DNA from 2 places in the Pseudomonas sp. COR18 genome. Region 2 is predicted to be linked to the other one. Evidence: predicted binding sites of a transcription regulator. Region 2 holds the regulator's gene; the other holds the start of a gene.
The links. The regulator sigma-54, encoded in region 2, starts transcription at its own class of promoters, with help from an activator protein. The targets are predictions, from matches to a motif close to ANTGGCATNNANNTTGCTNT.

Region 1 (4,201 bases), 1.5 Mb from region 2:
ATGCGACCGCGGGCGATACGACCCACGCCGATCACGCCCAGGAAGCTGTTGTAGTCCAGCGCGGAGATCTGCATCTGGAACGGACCGTCGCGGTCAACGGCCGGAGCCGGCACGTTGTCGACGATCGACTGGTACAGCGGGGTCATGTCTTCGGCCATGTCGGTGTGGTCCAGGCCGGCGATGCCGTTCAGGGCCGAGGCGTAGACGACCTTGAAGTCCAGCTGTTCGTCGGTGGCACCCAGGTTGTCGAACAGGTCGAAGATCTGGTCCAGAACCCAGTCAGGACGCGCGCCCGGACGGTCGACCTTATTGATCACGACGATCGGCTTCAGACCGGCTTCGAAGGCCTTCTTGGTCACGAAGCGGGTTTGCGGCATGGGGCCGTCCTGGGCGTCGACCAGCAGCAGCACGGAGTCGACCATCGACATCACGCGCTCAACCTCGCCACCGAAGTCGGCGTGGCCGGGGGTGTCGACGATGTTGATGTGGTAGCCGTTCCAGTTGATGGCGGTGTTTTTCGCCAGAATGGTAATGCCGCGCTCTTTTTCCTGGTCGTTGGAGTCCATCACGCGCTCGTCGTTGAGCTCGTTGCGTTCCAGGGTGCCGGATTGACGCAGCAGTTTGTCAACCAGGGTGGTCTTGCCATGGTCAACGTGGGCGATGATGGCGATGTTGCGTAGATTTTCGATCACTTGTGTATCTCGATCAGAGGATTCGGTTTGCTGACAAGTCTTGGCAGCGATTGACGGTAGTGTCCGGCGTGGCCGTTACAGCTTGACGGCGGCGTCGGGGGGCCGGTGACGCAGGCCACAGGCAAACAGCCCCGGGCACTTAGCTCGGTCGATAAACGCGCACATTGGCATGCCCCTCACTGAGCAGATGGTGGGCATGCAGGCGACTCATCACGCCTTTGTCGCAATACAGCAGGTACTGGCGAGTAGGGTCCAGTTCCTTGAAACGAGCATTCAGTGCATAGAACGGCATCGTTTGTACCTCGATGCCAGCCAGTTCCAGCGGATCGTCCTCCTGGGCATCCGGATGCCGGATGTCGAGGACGATATGACCCGCCAGCGCCTCGCTGACCTCTTCGATCTGCAGATCCTGGCCCAGTTCGTCGATCACGTGATCGATCGAGACCAGCCTGGCGCGTTCGAGCGCACGCTCGAGGATCGCCATGTCGAACGCTTTCTCTTCGTGCTCCACGCGGTAGCGCTTGGCGTGGGTCTTGGGGTTGACCGAAATCACCCCGCAGTATTCGGGCATGTGCCGGGCAAAATCGCCGGTGCCGATCTGGTCGGCCAGGTCGATGATGTCCTGCTTGTGGCTGGCGATCAGCGGCCGGATCACCAGCTTCTCGGTCACACAGTCGATCACCGACAGGTTCGGCAGCGTCTGGCTGGAAACCTGGGAAATCGCCTCGCCGGTGACCAGCGCATCGATGTGCAGCCGCTCGGCCATCGCCGACGCCGCACGCAACATCATACGCTTCAATACTACGCCCATATGACCGTTATCGACTTTGCCGAGAATTTCTCCCAGCACTTCCTCGAACGGCACGCTGATGAACAGCACGCGATGGGAGCTGCCGTACTTCTTCCACAGGTAGTGGGCGACTTCCATCACCCCCAGCTCGTGGGCGCGGCCACCCAGGTTGAAGAAGCAGAAGTGGGTCATCAGGCCGCGGCGCATCATCTGGTAGGCGGCGACGGTGGAGTCGAAGCCACCGGACATCAGGGTCACGGTCTGCTCCACCGAGCCCAGCGGGAAGCCGCCGAGGCCCTCGTGCTGGCCGTGGATGACGAACAGCCGCTGGTCGCGAATCTCGATCCGCACCTCGACTTCCGGGTCCTTCAGGGAGATCCCGGCGGCACCGCATTCACGCCGCAGGCGGCTGCCGACATGCTTCTCGACGTCCATGGAACTGAAGCTGTGCTTGCCACCGCGCTTGCAGCGCACGGAAAAGATCTTGCCCGGCAGCACGTCAGCGTAGTGCTGCAGGCACTTGGCGGTGATGTCGTCGAAGTCGCCCAGCGGGTATTCGTCGACCTGCAGCAGGTGCGCGATACCCGGCGTACAGCACAGGCGGGCCTTGAACTCCTGCAGGGCCTTCGGATCGGTCAGCGCGGTTTCCAGTTCGAGGTTGTCCCACACGCCATTCACCACCACGGCCGGATCCAGGTCCTTGAGCACGGCACGGATGTTCTTCGCCAATTGACGAATGAAGCGCGTCCGGACAGGGCGGCTCTTGATGGTGATTTCGGGGAAGACTTTTACGATTAGTTTCATGAAAACAGCGCGCGAACGGCCGGCCGAAAAAAGTGGGGCGCGGATTATAGCGGAAATTGCTCAAGGTTTGACCAGTTATTGTACGGACGGTTTTCTGCGCACCAAAAAAGGTCGAATCGATATTTTTCGGCACCACAAAGGTGCAGCGAATGCCCGAAAATTCTCCTACCCTGGCTGGAACGCTTGAGATTGGGGCAAAAAACCCATCACGGGGCACTGGCATGCAATTTGCTCCCTTGTGAGGCAGGTTGCCTTGGCCGAGTATTCGCGCCGGCATCACTACTATTTCAGGGCTACTCCACTATCCAGCCCGAAGCCACCCGGAGGACACCATGTCGAAGTCGGTTCAACTCATCAAAGATCATGACGTTAAATGGATTGATCTGCGCTTCACGGACACCAAAGGCAAACAGCACCACGTGACCATGCCAGCTCGCGATGCGCTGGATGACGATTTCTTCGAAATCGGCAAGATGTTCGACGGTTCCTCCATTTCCGGCTGGAAAGGCATCGAAGCCTCCGACATGATCCTGATGCCGGACGACAGCACCGCGGTGCTGGACCCGTTCACCGAAGAGCCGACCCTGATCCTGGTTTGCGACATCATCGAACCTTCGACCATGCAAGGCTACGACCGCGACCCACGCGCCATCGCCCGTCGCGCCGAGGAATACCTGAAGTCCACCGGTATCGGCGACACCGTTTTCGTCGGTCCGGAGCCTGAATTCTTCATCTTCGACTCGGTCAAGTTCAAGTCCGACATCTCCGGCTCCATGTTCAAGATCTTCTCCGAACAAGGCTCCTGGATGACCGACCAGGACGTGGAAGGCGGCAACAAGGGCCACCGTCCGGCCGTCAAGGGTGGCTACTTCCCGGTTCCTCCGTGCGACCACGACCACGAAATCCGTACTTCCATGTGTAACGCACTGGAAGAAATGGGCCTGGTGGTCGAAGTTCACCACCACGAAGTGGCAACCGCCGGCCAGAACGAAATCGGTGTGAAGTTCAACACCCTGGTGGCCAAGGCCGACGAAGTCCAGACCCTGAAGTACTGCGTACACAACGTGGCTGACGCCTACGGCCGTACCGCCACCTTCATGCCGAAGCCTCTGTACGGCGACAACGGCTCGGGCATGCACGTTCACCTGTCCATCGCCAAAGAAGGCAAGAACACCTTCTCCGGCGAAGGTTATGCCGGCCTGTCCGACACCGCCCTGTACTTCATCGGCGGTATCATCAAGCACGGTAAGGCCCTGAACGGCTTCACCAACCCGTCGACCAACTCCTACAAGCGTCTGGTACCAGGCTTCGAAGCTCCGGTAATGCTGGCCTACTCGGCTCGCAACCGTTCCGCCTCGATCCGTATCCCTTACGTTTCCAGCCCGAAAGCGCGCCGTATCGAAGCCCGCTTCCCGGACCCGGCTGCCAACCCATACCTGGCCTTCGCGGCCCTGCTGATGGCCGGCCTGGACGGTATCCAGAACAAGATCCACCCAGGCGATGCCGCCGACAAGAACCTGTACGACCTGCCGCCTGAAGAGGCCAAGGAAATCCCACAGGTTTGCGGCAGCCTGAAAGAAGCCCTGGAAGAGCTGGACAAGGGCCGTGCGTTCCTGACCAAGGGCGGCGTTTTCAGCGACGACTTCATCGACGCCTACATCGAGCTCAAGAGCGAAGAAGAAATCAAGGTCCGCACCTTCGTACACCCACTGGAATACGACCTGTACTACAGCGTCTGATATCCGGCCGTGCCTGCGCAAGCAGGCACAACCTGCAAAAATGCCCCGCCTCGAAAGAGACGGGGCATTTTTCATGGGTGATGGAAAACCCGGACGCCGGGGGTAGCATTTTCATGAAAATGCACTGGCGTGCGCAGCGTCTTGTGGCGTTAACTCTGGCCCCTGCCTCCACCACC
Region 2 (4,201 bases):
AGGACGTCAGCCACCAGCCGATGCACGGCCGCGCCCGCGCCGGGATCGGCTATCTGCCCCAGGAAGCCTCGATTTTCCGCAAGCTGTCGGTGGCCGACAACATCATGGCGATCCTCGAGACCCGCAAGGACCTCGACAAGGCCGCCCGTCGCAAGGAGCTGGAAAGCCTGCTGCAGGAATTCCATATCAGCCACATCCGTGACAACCTCGGCATGAGCCTGTCCGGTGGTGAACGACGCCGCGTGGAAATCGCCCGTGCCCTGGCCACCGCGCCGAAGTTCATCCTGCTGGACGAACCGTTCGCCGGTGTCGACCCGATTTCCGTGGGCGACATCAAGCAGATCATCCATCACCTCAAGGCCAAGGGCATCGGTGTACTGATCACCGACCACAACGTCCGCGAGACCCTGGATATCTGTGAGACCGCCTATATCGTCAACGATGGACAACTGATCGCCGAAGGCGATTCGCAAACCATCCTGGCCAACGAACTGGTCAAGGAAGTCTATCTGGGCCACGAGTTCCGCCTGTAAGCATCGGGGAACCCAATACCCGCCTGAGCGCATGAGTTTTCGATAAGAACCACCGCTTTTTCCGGCTTTTTATTGTTACAGCGCTCTAGGCAAACACTCCGGTTTCGGGCATATAATTTGCTTATGTTTGGCGCTCCGGCGCCCTGTAGTGGATGGCGCATGCGCGCCGGCAAATAAGGTGTTAAGCCCCTGCCATGAAACCATCGCTAGTCCTTAAAATGGGCCAGCAGCTGACGATGACGCCGCAGCTGCAACAGGCCATCCGCCTGCTCCAATTGTCGACCCTGGATCTTCAGCAGGAAATCCAGGAAGCCCTGGAATCCAATCCGATGCTCGAACGCCAGGAAGAAGGCGACGACTTCGATAACAGCGATCCAATGGCCGACAAGGCCGAGCAGAACACCACGCCCGAAATCCCGGAAACCTCCTACCAGCAGGAAACCGCCCCCACCGTCGACAACATCGACGAAGGCGAGTGGAGCGAACGCATTCCCAACGAACTCCCGGTCGACACCGCCTGGGAGGACGTCTACCAGACCAGCGCCAGCAGCCTGCCCGGCAACGATGACGACGAGTGGGACTTCACCACCCGCACCTCGGCCGGCGAAAGCCTGCAAAGCCACCTGCTGTGGCAACTGAACCTGGCTCCGATGTCCGACACCGATCGCCTGATCGCCGTGACCCTGATCGACTGCATCAACAACCAGGGCTACCTGGACGAGACCCTCGAAGAGATTCTCGAAGCGTTCGACCCGGAGCTGGACATCGAACTCGACGAGATCGAGGCCGTCCTGCATCGCATCCAGCAGTTCGAGCCCGCCGGCATCGGCGCGCGCAACCTCGGCGAATGCCTGCTGCTGCAACTGCGCCAGCTGCCGGCCAAGACCCCCTGGCTGAACGAGGCCAAGCGCCTGGTCACCGATTTCATCGACCTGCTGGGCAGCCGCGACTACAGTCAGCTGATGCGGCGCATGAAACTCAAGGAAGACGAACTGCGCCAGGTCATCGAACTGGTACAGAGCCTCAACCCGCGCCCCGGCTCGCAGATCGAGTCGACCGAAGCCGAGTACGTGGTCCCCGACGTGATCGTGCGCAAGGACAACGAACGCTGGCTGGTGGAACTGAACCAGGAATCGGTGCCACGCCTGCGGGTCAACCCGCAGTATGCCGGCTTCGTCCGCCGTGCCGACACCAGTGCCGACAACACCTTCATGCGCAACCAGTTGCAGGAGGCGCGCTGGTTCATCAAGAGCCTGCAGAGCCGCAACGAGACACTGATGAAGGTCGCCACCCAGATCGTCGAGCATCAGCGCGGTTTCCTGGAGTACGGCGACGAGGCGATGAAGCCGCTGGTGCTGCACGACATCGCCGAAGCGGTGGGCATGCACGAGTCGACCATTTCCCGGGTCACCACCCAGAAATTCATGCATACCCCCCGCGGTATCTACGAACTGAAATACTTTTTCTCCAGCCACGTCAGCACTTCCGAAGGCGGCGAATGCTCGTCCACGGCGATCCGCGCAATCATCAAGAAACTGGTGGCGGCGGAAAATCAGAAAAAGCCGTTGAGTGACAGCAAGATCGCTGGTTTACTGGAGGCACAAGGCATTCAGGTCGCCCGTCGTACCGTCGCCAAGTACCGCGAGTCCCTCGGAATCGCGCCTTCCAGCGAACGGAAGCGGTTGATGTAACCGCCGGGCGTGCCACAGCGTTCCAGTGGCAAGCCATCAGGCTTGCCGCTTTATGCACTGGCAACGAAGGAGAAGCTGTATGCAAGTCAACATCAGTGGACACCAACTGGAAGTGACCGAACCACTGCGTGTCTATATCGGTGAAAAACTCGACCGATTGGAACGCCACTTCGACAAGATCACCAACGTACAGGTGACAATGGCCGTCGAGAAACTGAAGCAGAAAATCGAGGCCACTTTGCATATCCACGGCGGCGAGGTGGTTGCCAATGCAGAACATGACGACATGTATGCAGCAATCGACCTGCTGACCGACAAGCTCGACCGCCAACTGAAAAAGCACAAGGAAAAGAACCTGCACCTGCTCCAAGGTACGGGTCGTTAACATCCTCCCATGATTCGACTTGAAAATATCCTGACCCCCGGCCGTTCCCTGGTGAACGTGCCGGGCGGCAGTAAAAAGCGTGCACTCGAACAAATTGCCAACCTGATCAGCCGCGAAGTGCCCGATCTGGAGATGCAGGATGTCTACGAGAGCCTGATCGCCCGTGAAAAACTCGGCTCCACCGGCTTTGGCAATGGCATCGCCATCCCCCACTGCCGGCTCAAGGGCTGCGAAGCGCCCATCAGTGCCCTGATGCACCTGGACGCCCCTATCGATTTCGACGCCATCGACGGCGCCCCGGTCGACCTGCTGTTCGTGCTGCTGGTCCCGCAGGCTGCCACCGATGCGCACCTGGAACTGCTCCGGCAGATTGCCAGCATGCTGGACCGCAAGGAGGTGCGCGACCGCCTGCGTAGCGCACCAAGCAATGAAGCCCTGTATCAGGTTGTCCTGGACGTGCAGAACGGTCAGTAACCATGCGCTTGATCATCGTCAGCGGCCGCTCCGGCTCAGGTAAAAGCACCGCCCTCGACGTACTCGAGGACAGCGGCTATTACTGCATCGACAACCTGCCGGCCGGGTTGCTGCCGGAACTGGCCGAACGGGCGTTGATCCATACCGAGCTGGCGCAACCGCTGGTCGCCGTGTCCATCGACGCGCGCAACCTGCCCAGCCACCTGTCACGTTTCCCCGAACTGCTGGACGAAGTCCGCGGCCGACATATCCAGTGCGACGTGCTGTACCTGGATGCCGATGAGGAAACCCTGCTCAAGCGTTTCTCCGAGACCCGTCGACGCCACCCCCTGAGCAGCGCCAACCGCTCGCTGGCCGAAGCCATCCGCGACGAGAGCAACCTGCTGGGGCCGATTGCCGACCTGGCGGACCTCAAGGTCAACACCACCAATCTCAACCTCTATCAGTTGCGCGATACCATCAAGCTGCGGCTGCTGAACCAGCCGGAACCGGGCACCGCATTTCTGGTAGAATCGTTCGGCTTCAAGCGCGGCATGCCGGTGGACGCCGACCTGGTGTTCGACGTGCGCTGCCTGCCCAACCCGTATTGGAAACCGGAACTGCGCGAGCAGTCCGGGCTCGACCAGCCGGTAGCCGAATACCTCGCCGCACAGCCGGACGTCGAGGAGATGTTCCAGGACATTTCCAGCTACCTGCTCAAATGGTTGCCACGCTTCGCCGCCAGCAACCGTGCTTACGTCACCATTGCCATTGGCTGCACCGGCGGGCACCACCGCTCCGTCTACCTGACCGAGCGCCTGGGTCAGTTGTTGCAGCAGTCCCTGAAGAACGTCCAGGTCCGCCACCGCGACCTTAGCTGAAAGGATCACCATCGCGATGCCCGCTCTGGAAATCGAAATCATCAACAAGCTGGGCCTGCATGCCCGCGCTTCAGCGAAGTTCGTCGGCGTTGCCGGCCAGTATCCCTGCCAGATCCGGGTCGGGCGCACGCCCGAAAGCATGGTCGACGGCAAGAGCATCATGGCCATGATGATGCTGGCTGCGGGCAAGGGCACCCGGATCCACATAAAGACCGAAGGCGAACAGGAAGACGAGGCCATGGCGGCGTTGGTGGCGTT

Region 1: a site for sigma-54 is predicted at 2,502-2,521, ahead of glnA (glutamate--ammonia ligase). Genes of this name have one in related genera too.

What each region holds. Positions count from the first base shown of each region.
Region 1 covers NZ_CP183808.1:2,177,909-2,182,109, forward strand. Annotated here, with positions in the region: gene typA (translational GTPase TypA) at 1-692, opposite strand, end outside; gene thiI (tRNA uracil 4-sulfurtransferase ThiI) at 832-2,286, opposite strand; gene glnA (glutamate--ammonia ligase) at 2,619-4,025, shown strand.
Region 2 covers NZ_CP183808.1:3,682,015-3,686,215, reverse strand. Annotated here, with positions in the region: gene lptB (LPS export ABC transporter ATP-binding protein) at 1-533, shown strand, start outside; gene ACM62G_RS17010 (RNA polymerase factor sigma-54) at 728-2,224, shown strand; gene hpf (ribosome hibernation-promoting factor, HPF/YfiA family) at 2,304-2,609, shown strand; gene ptsN (PTS IIA-like nitrogen regulatory protein PtsN) at 2,619-3,083, shown strand; gene rapZ (RNase adapter RapZ) at 3,086-3,943, shown strand; gene ACM62G_RS16990 (HPr family phosphocarrier protein) at 3,960-4,201, shown strand, end outside.